DNA from 3 places in the Hymenobacter canadensis genome. Region 2 is predicted to be linked to each of the others. Evidence: riboswitches for the same ligand, from Rfam matches in the RefSeq annotation. Region 2 holds a riboswitch; each other region holds the start of a gene.
The links. Region 2 has a riboswitch for S-adenosylmethionine ahead of O3303_RS03510 (ATP-grasp domain-containing protein). Riboswitches for the same ligand answer to the same signal wherever they lie in the genome.
Positions count from the first base shown of each region.

Region 1 (4,205 bases), 1.1 Mb from region 2:
TGCGCTCGTGGCCGAAGTAGATGTCGGGCAGCGGAATGTTTTCGCGCTGGATATAGCGCCACACGTCCAGCTCCGTCCAGTTGGAAATGGGGAACACGCGCACGTTTTCGCCCTTCTGGATGCGGCCGTTGTAGATATTCCAGAGCTCGGGGCGCTGGCGCTTGGGGTCCCACTGGCCAAACTCGTCGCGCACCGAGAAGATGCGCTCCTTGGCCCGGGCCTTCTCCTCGTCGCGCCGCGCCCCGCCGATGCAGGCGTCGAACTCGAACTCCTCAATCACCTCCAGCAGCGTATAGGTCTGCAGCGGGTTGCGGCTGGGGAACTTGCCGCCCGGCTCGCGCAGGCGCTGGCGCTGAATGGTGTCCTCCACTTTGCGCACCACCAGCTTTTCGCCCAGCTGGGCGGCCAGCAGGTCGCGGTACTGCAGCACTTCGGGGAAGTTGTGGCCGGTATCCACGTGCACCAGCGGAAAGGGGAAGCGGCCGGGGCGGAAGGCCTTTTCGGCCAGGCGCGTCAGCACAATGGAATCCTTACCGCCCGAAAACAGCAGGGCCGGCCGCTCAAACTGCCCCGCCACCTCCCGCAGGATGTGGATGGCTTCGGCTTCCAGCCGGTCGAGGTAATCGAAAGTGGTACTCATATACTTCTGGATTTTAGGTTTTGAATGTCATCCTGAGCTTGCGAAGGACCTTATTACGTTTGCACGATGGTCGTTCAGCTGTTTTTAGCTCGGAAAGGACGCAGAGGGCGCAGAGCTGTTCTGGCGGGGTAAGGTCCTTCGCTCCGCTCAGGATGACATGTGGTTTGGTACCGGCTCCACCACCGGGTCGGGGCCGTCGTGATGAGTGGTGGCGTGCAGGCCGCACTCCTTGGCCGCGAGGTCCTCCCACCACCAGCGGCCGGCCCGGAAATCCTCGCCGGGCTTGATGGCGCGGGTGCAGGGGGCGCAGCCGATGCTCACGAAACCCTGCTGATGCAGCGGGTTCACCGGAATGCCCTCCCGCTGCACGAAGGCCAGCGCCTGCTCCCAGGTCCAGTCGAAGAGCGGGTGGATCTTGACGAGGTTGTGCGCCGCGTCCCACTCCAGCGGGTCCATGGTCTGCCGGTTCTGGGATTGTTCGGCCCGGATGCCGGTGACCCAGGCCCCGCGGCCGGCCAGGGCCCGGCTGAGGGGCTCCACCTTGCGGATGTGGCAGCACTCCTTGCGGTTGTCCACGCTCTCGTAGAACGAGTTCGGGCCTTTCTGCAGAAGCAGGTTTTCCAGGTCCTCGCGCTGCGGGGCGTACACCGCAATGGGCTTCTGGTACCGGATCAGCGTCTTGTTCCAGGTGGAATAGGTTTCCTGGAAGTTGCGACCGGTATCGAGGGTGAACACCGCAATGGGCAGGTCGTGGGTGAAAATCAGGTGGCTGATAATCTGGTCTTCCAGCCCGAAAGAGGTGGAAAAAACGGCCTGACCGGGGAAGGTGTCGGCCACCAGACGCAGCCGCTCCAGGGCGTAGGCGGCCACCAGGTGAGGGCGCAGGCGGTCCAGCAAGGCGTGGGCGGCCGGCGCAGCATCAGCTACGGACATGAGCAGGAAGGGTGAGGAGGAAGGGGCCCGCCTGGGGCAAGGGCATTCCGGCCGGAAGATGGTTTCGGCGAAAACGGCCTACGCAGCGGCGCAGCGCGGTTTTCGGCGCAACAGAAAAGGGCGTGCGGTTCCCCTGGCCAACGGCGAAAACGCGCAAGTCAGCTCAGCGGCAGGCGGCGCACAAACCAGGAAAACGGGAGCGTGCCTAGCCCTGACAACAGCCCATGCCTCGCATACCACAACATCCATGCTGTACGGCACAGAAGGTAGCGGAAACGGTGGCGGTGTTGAACAAGGATTTCACGGCTTGTTGTTTTTATATGGTCAGGACTTGGCACCGTTTCGGAAGGTCCGCTGGTTGCCGGCGTTTCGTCGAGCCTGTCTCTCCACGCCTCTGTATAAAAACAATCCTTTCGGGGGGTAAAGAATTGGTGGCACAAAGGTAGAAGTTGAAATTTTACACTTCCAAATTATATTTTGTGATGAGGGCTTTTACAGTGCGGTGCTGAGATTTTGTATTATGAGTTAATGCGTTTGTTTTCAGTATTTTGAACAGGAAATAATAAAGGTGTTCGGACTGTGAAGAGTGATGCAGGATGTGCGGCAAATGCCTGAAAAAATGACGCGCAGGCAGCCTTGCAAAGCGCAGAATCTGCTGCCATGCCCTACGTCTGGCCGGGCAGTTTGCCACAGCGGCTGAGCTGGCCACAGCCTCTCGAACGGCGTCGCCGAAACAGCCCCGGCAGGCCCCGTTCAGGGAGAGAAATGCTGGCGGCTTTTGGGCGAAAACTGACCTCAGAAAACTGCTTTTCAGCGGTGGTAGCGGAAACTTCATGTAACCTACGGCCGCGCATTCTAGTCTTACAGGGTACACCTTGCCTGCCAACTATGCCTGCACCTTCTTCTTCCAAGCGCCTCCAAAACCAGGTAGCCCTCGTCACGGGCGGTAGCTCCGGCATCGGGGCCGGGGTGGCTAAATCTCTGGCCGCCGAGGGCGCCCGGGTGTTCGTCAACTACTCGCGCAGTGCCAATGATGCGGCCGAAGTGGTGCGCGAAATAGAGCAGGCCGGCGGCCAGGCCACGGCCGTGCAGGCCGATGTGAGCCGGGAAGAGGACGTGCTGCGCATGTTCGACCAGATCCGCGAGCAGGCCGGCACGCTCCACATCCTCGTCAACAACTCCGGTATCCAGGACGATGCCCCGCTGCTGGACATGACCCTGGAGCAGTGGCAGAAAGTCATTGGCGTGAACCTGACCGGGCAGTTTCTGTGCGCCCGCGAGGCCGCCCGCGAGTTTGTGCGGCGCGGTCCGCAGCCGGAAATTTCCAAAGCCACCGGCAAAATCATTTGCATGAGCTCGGTGCACGAACTCATTCCCTGGGCCGGCCACGTCAACTACGCCACTAGCAAGGGCGGCGTCATGCAGCTGATGAAGACCATGGCCCAGGAGCTGGCCCCGCACCGCATCCGGGTGAACAGCATCGGCCCTGGCGCCATTGCCACGCCCATCAACCACTCGGCCCGCGACACGCCGCAGGAGGAGAAAAACCTGCTCACGCTCATTCCCTACGGCCGCGTCGGCGAGCCAGCCGACATCGGCCACGTGGCCGTGTGGCTGGCCTCCGACGAGTCGGACTACGTGACCGGTATCACGCTCTTCGCCGATGGCGGCATGACGCTCTACCCCGGCTTCGCCGACAACGGCTGAGCAGACGGTCGGCGGCTGGCGGCTGGCCGCACTAGCCCCGGTCTGCGCCGACGAAGTCGGCAAGACCGGTGGCCTCCGAATCGGGCCAGTCTCCAGACTGGCGTAGAACTCGGGCGGCGCCATGCGGCATGGCCGCTGCGCGTCCTCCGGTCGGAGACCGGGGCGGTGGGCCGGCCACCGGTCTTGCCGACTTCGTCGGCGCAGACCAGGGCCAGCGGCACGACGATACGGTGCCTTTATCACTCAGAAATTCCATCCAATGAACGAGGAAAAGCGCCGACAGAAGGAGCTGAAAGAGGGCCAACAACGCTGGCACCAGTTCGGGCCCTACGTGAGCGACCGGCAGTGGGGCACCGTGCGCGAAGACTACTCAGACGACGCCCAGCCCTGGAACTACACCACCCACGACATGGCCCGCAGCCTGGCCTACCGCTGGGGCGAGGATGCCCTCGGCGGCGTCTGCGACGACCAGCAGCTGCTGTGCCTGGGTTTGGGCCTCTGGAACGGGCAGGATGCCATCCTGAAGGAACGCCTGTTTGGCCTCAGCAGCCCCGAAGGCAACCACGGCGAGGACGTGAAAGAGCTGTATTACTACCTCGACAACACGCCCACCCACTCCTACATGCGGATGCTCTACAAGTATCCGCAGCACGCGTTTCCGTACGACTGGCTGGTGAGCGAAAACGCCCGCCGCAACCGCCAGAAGCCCGAATTTGAGCTGACCGATACCTGCATTTTCCGCGAGGACCGGTATTTCGACGTCTTTCTCGACTACGCCAAGGCCGGCCCCGCCGACCTGCTCATGCAGATTACAGTGCACAACCGAGGCCCCCACGAAGCGCCCGTGCACGTGCTGCCGCAGCTCTGGTTTCGCAACACCTGGAGCTGGGGCAACGACGCCTACAAGCCCCGCCTGGCCGCCACC
Region 1 is NZ_CP114767.1:1,879,281-1,883,485, reverse strand. Features, by position in the region: gene cysD (sulfate adenylyltransferase subunit CysD) at 1-640, opposite strand, end outside; gene O3303_RS08110 (phosphoadenylyl-sulfate reductase) at 788-1,573, opposite strand; SAM riboswitch class I at 1,887-1,978, opposite strand; gene O3303_RS08105 (hypothetical protein) at 2,031-2,408, opposite strand; gene O3303_RS08100 (SDR family oxidoreductase) at 2,462-3,280, shown strand; gene O3303_RS08095 (MGH1-like glycoside hydrolase domain-containing protein) at 3,540-4,205, shown strand, end outside.
Region 1: another riboswitch for S-adenosylmethionine. It lies ahead of O3303_RS08110 (phosphoadenylyl-sulfate reductase); the one in region 2 lies ahead of O3303_RS03510 (ATP-grasp domain-containing protein).

Region 2 (4,205 bases):
ATGGGTATATGTCCGGTCGGACGCTAGGATTTTTTGGGTTGTGTCAGGCTTTGCCTATCTGGCATCCTGAGCTTGCGAAGAACCTTATCACGTTCGAGTTATCCTTTGACGACTCGTTTCGACGTGATAAGATCCTTCGCAAGCTCAGGATGACAGGCGAATTTCAGGCAACCAAGTTACGCCACTACCTGGATAACAGATTCGGAGAAACGCTCCATTTCTTCCAGCTGCGGGCTGGCCTGCAACAGGAAAAAATCAACGCCTACAGCCTCGAAAGCGCCAATCCGGTCTTGCAGCTGGGCGGGCGTGCCGGTCAGGCCGGTGCGCAGGCCACGGTTGGACACCGAGTAGTCTTGCAACGACACCTGCTGCTCCAGCTGGGTGCCGGCCAGCCACTGCTGGTAGTTGCCGTAGCCCGAGGCCGAGGCCTTCACGTTGGTGATGCGGTCCAGCTCCTTTTTCACGTCCTGCTCCGAGTCGCGCACAATGGTGTAGCCGGCCACGCCGAATTTCATCGGCGGCAACCCTTTCTGCTCGCGGCGGCGGCGCATATCGGCAATGCGGGCCCCAATCAGCTCTGGCGAGTCGCCGTGCATCACGTAGCCGTCGCACTGCGTCGAAATCAGGTCCTTGGCCGCTTCCGATTCGCCGCCGGCGTACAGGAACGGGGCTTTGGCGGGCTTGGGTTGCAGCACGTTGTCGGCCACTTGGTAGTACTTGCCGTCGTAGCTGAAATGGTCCTGCTTCCACACGTTGGTCACCACGTCCAGCCACTCGCGGGTGCGGGCGTACCGGTCGTCGTGCTGCTCGAAGTGCAGGCCGTACTTGGTGGCCTCGTCCTTCCACCACGACGACACCACGTTCAGCGACAACCGCCCGGGCGCAATCAAATCGATGTTGGCGGCCTGCTTAGCCAGCAGCGCGGGGTTGTGGAAGGTGGGGCGCACGGCCACCATAATTTCCAACTGCTCGGTCACGGCGGCCAGCGCGGCGGCCGTGCTCCAGGCCTCCAGCGAGGGCGCCTCGGTGCCTTTGATGTCGTTCAGGTAGAGCTCCGCAATCAGCGTCAGGTCGTAGCCCAGGGCCTCGCTGCGCTGGGCCAGCTGCTTTACGTAGCTCCAGTCGGTGGGCATCTGCTCGTCCTCGACGTTGCGCAGCCAGCCCCCGAATATGGGCATCCAATAGCCAAATTTCATGGTTCGTTGAGTTGAGATTGATAGAACGTCATGCTGAGCTTGCCGAAGCATCTCTACCGCTTCGTTAGATTGCTACTGCAACGAAGCGGTAGAGATGCTTCGACTGCGGCTGCGCCTTCGCTCAGCATGACGTTCTGATTGTTTGCTTGAATGAATCGTCGGCCTACGCCGTGGCTACTTCCTCCTGAGCCACCGCCGCCACCGGCAGCTGCGACTCCAGGTAGTCCACGAAGCGGGCGTAGGGGTCGAAGCCGACCACGTTCACGGCGTCGGCCACGAAGTTGGACAGGGCGTTGATGTCGTAGAACAGCACGTCGCCAGTGCGGTCGTCGATGAGGTACTCGATGCCGCCCACGTCGATTTTGGCGGCCTCCACAATGCGCTCCACGGCTTCGATTACTTCGGCGGGCGGCGTGAAGGCTTCCACCTGGATGCCCTTTTTCGGGGCTTCGGTCAGGCAGAACTCGGCCGACTGCTCTTCCGGAATCTGGCAGATTTCGGCCGGGCAAAGGTTGAAGCTCTCGCCGGTGGTATACACCTTCATGGCGTAGAGAAACTTACCATTGAGCATTTCCACGCGGTGAATGTGGCCGCCGCGGGGCGTCACGTACTCCTGCACCAGCGCCGTCTGGTCGATACCCAGATCGATCTGGTTGTTGTCGACGGCGGCCTGCAGGCCCTCGGGCGTATCGAAGCGGATGATACCAGCGCCGCTGCCCCCGATGTTCACCTTCACCACCACCGGAAAGCGCAGCTCGCGCGCTGCGTCCACAGCCCGGGAGGCGTGGTTGATGACCCGCGAGGCCGGGTATTTCAGCCCCAGCAACTCGAACAGGGACAGTTGACGAGCCTTGTTCGTTTCGATGGCCGTGGCCGCCGAGCCGTTGATGATGCGCGTGCCGATACGCTCCAAATGCGTGGCAAAGCCGGCCGTGTGGAAGATGCCCTGCCCGTGCCCGCGCAGGTACGCCGACGAGCTCATGCGGTTCACCACCAGACTGTAGCGGCTCTCCTTTTCCGAGGGGTTGAACAGGTGATGGGCGGCGTCGATTTTCTCGTAGGGCAGGCCGCGGCGGTCCAGCTCCGCAAACAGCGGCTTAAACCACTCGGGGTGCTCGAAATAGATACCAATGGGCTTTTGGAGGGATGACATAGTCAGAAGCAAAAAGACGGAAAATGAAAAACGAAACGGCGCCGGCAGCAGCGCAACGCCACCGGCTCCCGGGAGAAAACAAAGCAGGAACGGAAGTCCGGCCTAGCCGATTACGCCGCCCGCAAACCGCGCAACGAGCGAATCAGCAGCCACCGCAGGCCGCCAACCGGAGCGCAAAGCCTGTGCCCGGCCCGGCCATCGGGTGACAATCCGAGAAAAAGAGGAGGTGCGGGCGCGAAGCCGCTTAGCGCAGCAGCCGACCGACGTGCGACGTCGGCGGGTGCGTACCCGCGAAAACAGAGAAAGGGCTAGCTACGCCCGACAACAACAGCAACAACAGCCCCGGCCCGCCAGCCGCAACGCGGCAGCCGGAGCCAAAAAAGCGGAGGTTGAATGCAGGAGGTTGTTGGAAGCGTCCACGGCAACTTGTTTTTATATGGTCAGGAATTGGCACCGTTCCGGAGGGTTCCGGGTGGTTGCCGACGCTTCATCGAGCCTGTCTCTCAGCGCCTCTGTATAAAAACAATCCTTCGGGCTAGAAAGAATTGATGGGGCAAAGGTAAAACCGGATTGCTGCCCCCGCAACCCGGACTGTACAAAGCCCGAACCGCCACGTTTTGTTGCGGCCGGCGATTGTTTCTTCCACTCCAGCAGCCTGCCCCTGCCAACCCAAAGCCGGGGCAGCGGCCCTTGCCTGCCAGTGCTGAAACCAGTCTTTTTCAGAGCATAAGCCCCGATAAAAACCCGCGACTGAGCCAGCAAACGAAGGTTTAACCGGAAAATTTAAATTTTTCAAGAGGCGCTTTTTCGGGCTTGGCACTGAAAACTGGCATCGGAGTTGCAAATGACCCTGCAGAAGCCTAAACGCCAGTCCGGACGGCAGCGGGCTTCTTTCACCCGCCATAATTTTTCCAACCATAGCCATGAAGAAGTTCCTCGTAATCCTCGCCGCTTTCTCGTTCTCCGCCGCCGCCGTTTCGGCCCAGACGCTACCCACCAAAGCCGCCCACGGCCAGCACCGCATGAAGGGCGAGAAAGGCGACAAGGCCGCCAAAACGCCTGAGCAGCGCGCCGCCCACGCCGCTCAGGCTCTCACCAAGCAGCTCGGCCTCTCCGCCGCCCAGACTGAGCAGGTTCGCCAGCTACACCTGAGCCGCGCCCAGGAAATGCAGGCCTACAAAGCCCAGGCCGGCACCACGCCCGCTACAAAGCGCCAGCAGCATGAGGCCATGAAGGGCAAAAAAGCCCAGTACGATGCCCAACTCAAGCAAATCCTGAGCGCTGACCAGTACGCCAAGTACAGCCAACTGCAGTCGGACCGCATGGCCAAGCGCAAAGCCCACCAGGGCAGCAAGCAAGCCAAAGGCTAAGCTTTTCAGTTTACAAAAAAACAGCCCTGACGTTTCCGTCAGGGCTGTTTTTTTGTGTCATTCCGAGCGGAGCGAGGAATATGGGTGCTGACGTTGCATGTGCTTACTCAGATTCCTCGCTTTGCTCGGAATGACATTTACTGTGCAGGATCCGCTTCTCCAGCAATCCGGCCCTTCTCGGCAAACCAGCGCAGGCGGTAGCACATGATGGCCGTTTCGCCGAGCTGGGCCAGCAGGCGGTAGTTGGCCACGGCGCCCACGGCCGCCCCAATCACCGGTACCAGCTGGGCCAGCTTGGCCAGGTCGATGTAGTCGCGGTACTCCTGTTGGAAAGTGCGCCAGTCGAAGGTTTCGGCCGTAACGGTTTGCTGCGTTTCGGGCCAGGCTGCTAGCTGGCGGTAGGTTTCGCGGCGGGTGTGCTGGCTGCTGAAGGCCAGTTGGAAGATGTGCAGCAGGTAGAGCCGCTCCGGGAAGCTGCGTACATCG
Region 2 is NZ_CP114767.1:816,570-820,774, reverse strand. Features, by position in the region: gene O3303_RS03515 (LLM class flavin-dependent oxidoreductase) at 177-1,196, opposite strand; gene O3303_RS03510 (ATP-grasp domain-containing protein) at 1,360-2,349, opposite strand; SAM riboswitch class I at 2,779-2,872, opposite strand; gene O3303_RS03505 (DUF4890 domain-containing protein) at 3,273-3,719, shown strand; gene O3303_RS03500 (EcsC family protein) at 3,857-4,205, opposite strand, start outside.

Region 3 (4,205 bases), 1.2 Mb from region 2:
ACTCTTTCTCGAGACGCAGCTCAGCGCCAGCGTCGCTTTTCAGCGTGAGCTTGTCATCGGTGAGCGTTACTACGTTGAACGAGTTGCTTTGGGCAGCACCGTCGGGCGTCATGGTAATGGTTTTGCCGGCTTGGTCGAAGGTGTACTTGCCATTCACAGCACCCGCGGGCGAGGTCATGTTGTACTTACCGTCAGCGAAGAACGTGATCCGCTCGTCTTCCTGCATGTCGGTTTGCTTCACTTTGTCGCCGGCAGCGCTCAGTTCTTTGTCGGTTTTCCAGATTTTGCTCTGGGTGCCGTAGAGCATATTTACACCTTCTACTTTGCCTTCTTTGCTGCCGCACGAAGCAGCAAACAGCGAAACGAGCATCAAGAGGCTGGCCAGGTAGCGGAACGGATGGGAGAGAGTTTTCATGGGATACCGTGAATTGGTTGAGAGATGGAAAGCGTGTCTGCACCGGCCAGACAGTCTGGCCAACAGCGGGAAAACCCCAGTGTTGCGCTTCTTACGGTAGGTTGCGGCAAGATGTTTAAAGCAGGTATATATGGCTCAATAACTTATTGTCGATCTTGGCGTAAGAAGCCAGACGACAGGCTTCCGGGCTGAAAGTCGGCTCTTCTCCCACTCTTCCAAACCAACGCACGACTATGGGACTCTTTGATTTTCTCTCGAACGAAGGCGAAAAAAAGCCCGTTGAACCTGTTAAGCCCGCTACCACCGGCGGTGCTACCGATTTCTTCGGCAACGCCAACCAGGCGGCCGGCGACACCTACACGGTAGTAAGCGGCGATTCACTTTCCAAAATTGCCCGCAACCACTACGGCGACGGCACCAAATGGAAGCAGATCTACGAAGCCAACAAGGCCATCATCGGCTCTGACCCCGACAAGATCGAAATCGGCCAGGTACTGACCCTGCCAAAAGAATAGCCGTTTCCATTTCAAGGAAATGTACTAAAAGCCGCCTTGCAAAGGGCGGCTTTTTTTGTGTCTTTTCCTGGCGCTTTGGACACTAGCTAAGCTGGTTTCGCCCCCGAAAACCGGCTGGCCGCCGGCGGCATTTTCAGCCACCACCACTGCTGCAGCGGCAGTAGTCGGGGCCTTTCCGGTGCCTTACAGAAGCCGGCACATCCGATTAGCCGAATAAACTATCAATCATATAAATCAAAATATCAGATATATACACACAATTTTCACTACAGACACAGCCATCCAGAGTGCGCAGACGGCGTTTTTTCGCTCGCGCCAAAAAAAATAACGGGCGACTATTGCAGATATCAAAACTGCGCCTATACCTTTGCAACACCAACCCGGTACTCCCCCGCTCGCGGCGGGGTAGTTTTCATAGGATTTATACAGAAGTGGCGAGAGAATAGGCTCCCCGACCCACTGGCAACCTTCGACCGCGCGAAAGGTGCCAATTCCTACCCGACCAGCCATCCGGCGGCGGGGCATATAACCTCGGAGTACCATGGAAAACACCCTCGCTTTCGCCCCCCAGTATCCCACCGCTCCGGCCACCTTCGGGTCTGCCGCTTCGCCGTGGGGTTTCCGTGTTTCTGCGGTTGCCGCTCTGGCTGCCGGCCGAATGCGAATGCGCGGCTGTTGCGGCGCGTGTTGTTGCTGTTGCTAGCCTGAGTCCGGCTACGCAGCGCCCCTCCCCCCTCCTCCACACCTGACCGGTACCGGCCTGCTACGGCCCCCGGCCCCTCCTTTGCCTCAACCTGGCCTGTTCCGTGCGCGGTTCGGCTGGTTCGGCAGAGGCCTCTGCTACGCTTCGGCGCGGCATTTCAGCGGTCTACGCTCCCCTTTCCCATACCAAACGCCTTCCAAACCAGCCCTGCCATGTCCACGCAGAACCTCCACTTCGAGACCCTTCAGCTCCACGCCGGCCAGCAGCCCGACCCTGTTACCGGTTCGCGCGCCGTGCCCATTCACCAGACCACCAGCTACGTGTTCAAGAACGCCGAGCACGGGGCCAACCTGTTTGCCCTGAAGGAGTTCGGCAACATCTACACCCGTCTGATGAACCCGACCACCGACGTGTTTGAGCAGCGCGTGGCGGCCCTGGAAGGCGGCGTGGCGGCCCTGGCAGTATCGTCGGGGCAGGCGGCGCAGTTCATTGCCCTCAACAACATTCTGCAGGCCGGCGACAACTTTTTGAGCACCAAGCACCTGTACGGCGGCACCTACAACCAGTTCAAGGTGGCCTTCAAGCGGTTGGGCATTGAGGCGCGCTTCGCCGACGGCGACCAGCCGGCCACGTTTGAGGGCCTGATTGACGAGAAGACCAAGGCTATTTACTTGGAAACCATCGGCAACCCCAGCTTCAGCATTCCGGATTTTGAGGCCATTGCCGCCATTGCCCGCAAGCACGACCTGCCGCTCATCGTGGACAACACCTTTGGGGCAGGCGGCTACCTGTTCCGGCCGCTGGAGCACGGCGCCAGCATCGTGGTGGAATCGGCTACCAAGTGGATTGGCGGCCACGGCACCAGCGTGGGCGGCGTGATTGTGGACGGCGGCACCTACGACTTCGGCAACGGCAAATTTCCGCAATTTACGGAGCCTTCCGACGGCTACCACGGCCTGGTGTTCAACGACGTATTTGGCAAGAATGGCCCGTTCGGCAACATTGCCTTCATCATCCGGGCCCGGGTGGAAGGGCTGCGCGACTTCGGCCCCTCGCAGAGCCCGTTCAACTCCTTTTTGCTGCTGCAGGGCCTCGAAACGCTGAGTTTGCGGGTGGAGCGCACCGTGGAAAACGCGCTACGCGTGGCTACCTGGCTGGAGCAGCATCCGCAGGTGGAAGCCGTGAACTACCCCGGCCTGCCCAGCAGCCCCTACCACAAGCTGGCCCAGAAATACCTGAAACGCGGCTACGGCGGCGTGCTCACCTTCGCCATCAAAGGCAGCAAGGAAACCGCCACCCAGTTCATCGACAACCTGAAGCTGGTGAGCCACCTGGCCAACGTCGGCGACGCCAAAACGCTCATCATCCAGCCCTCGGCCACCACGCACCAGCAGCTTTCCGACGAGGAGCAGCGCGCCGCCGGCGTATTGCCCACGCTGCTGCGCCTGTCGGTGGGCATTGAGCACTTTGACGACATTCGGGCCGATTTGCAGCAGGCCTTCGATGCCGTGCGCAACGCCGCCACGCCGGACGCCACAGAAACTACGCTGCTGCCCGAGCCGCAGCCCGAACATGCCGCACCGCTGGAGGTGTAAGTGAGAGTGGGGTTATGGGCGGGCTGTTTTGAGAGGGCAGCCCGCCCCGCCTCCCGCCTTGCGGCACGCGGGCAGGGCATCGGTTTTTTTGTGAGAGAGGAAACCGATGGCCTGTGCCCGCCCATGGCCGGGGCTGGGCCGGCACTGCCGGCTCAGCCTGCGGGCTATGGATATTTTCAAGGCCCCGGTGGCCGATTCGCACCGCTAATCATACTATGAGTTCTACCATTTCCTCCGACGAGCCGCACGTGTTCCGGTTGCCCCGGCCGCTGCGGCTGGAAAACGGGGCGCTGCTGCCGCAGGTGGAAGTAGCCTACCAGACCTACGGCCGCCTCAACGCCGCGCGCGACAACGTGGTGTGGGTATGCCACGCCCTCACGGCCAACGCCAACGTGCTCGACTGGTGGCCCGGCCTGTTCGGGGCCGGCTGCCACTTCGACCCGGCCGACTGGTTTGTGGTGTGCGCCAACGTGGTGGGCTCCTGCTACGGCAGCACCGGCCCCGTGGCGCCGCCCAATTCCACGGCGGAGTCGCTGTACCACGCGTTTCCGCTGCTGACCGTGCGCGACCTGGTGGCGGTGCATGAGGCGCTGCGCGAGCACCTGGCTTTGCGCCAGATCAATACGCTGATTGGAGGCTCGCTGGGCGGGCAGCAGGCCGTGGAGTGGGCCGTGCAGCAGCCTACGCTGTTTGAAAATCTGGTGCTGATTGCCACCAACGCCCGTCATTCGGCCTGGGGCATTGCCTTCAACGAGGCGCAGCGGCTGGCCATCTTCGCCGACCCGACGTACGCGGCGGCCACGCCCGAAGGCGGCGCGGCCGGCCTGCGGGCCGCCCGCGCCATGGCCCTGCTCAGCTACCGCAGCTACGATGCCTACCAGCGCAGCCAGACTGAACCCACCGACGACGCGCTGGACGGCTTCCGGGCCAGCTCCTACCAGCGCTACCAGGGCGACAAGCTGGTGGCCCGCTTCAAC
Region 3 is NZ_CP114767.1:4,135,408-4,139,612, reverse strand. Features, by position in the region: gene O3303_RS17675 (lipocalin family protein) at 1-415, opposite strand, end outside; gene O3303_RS17670 (LysM peptidoglycan-binding domain-containing protein) at 649-930, shown strand; SAM riboswitch class I at 1,349-1,462, shown strand; gene O3303_RS17665 (O-acetylhomoserine aminocarboxypropyltransferase/cysteine synthase family protein) at 1,846-3,228, shown strand; gene O3303_RS17660 (homoserine O-acetyltransferase family protein) at 3,444-4,205, shown strand, end outside.
Region 3: another riboswitch for S-adenosylmethionine. It lies ahead of O3303_RS17665 (O-acetylhomoserine aminocarboxypropyltransferase/cysteine synthase family protein); the one in region 2 lies ahead of O3303_RS03510 (ATP-grasp domain-containing protein).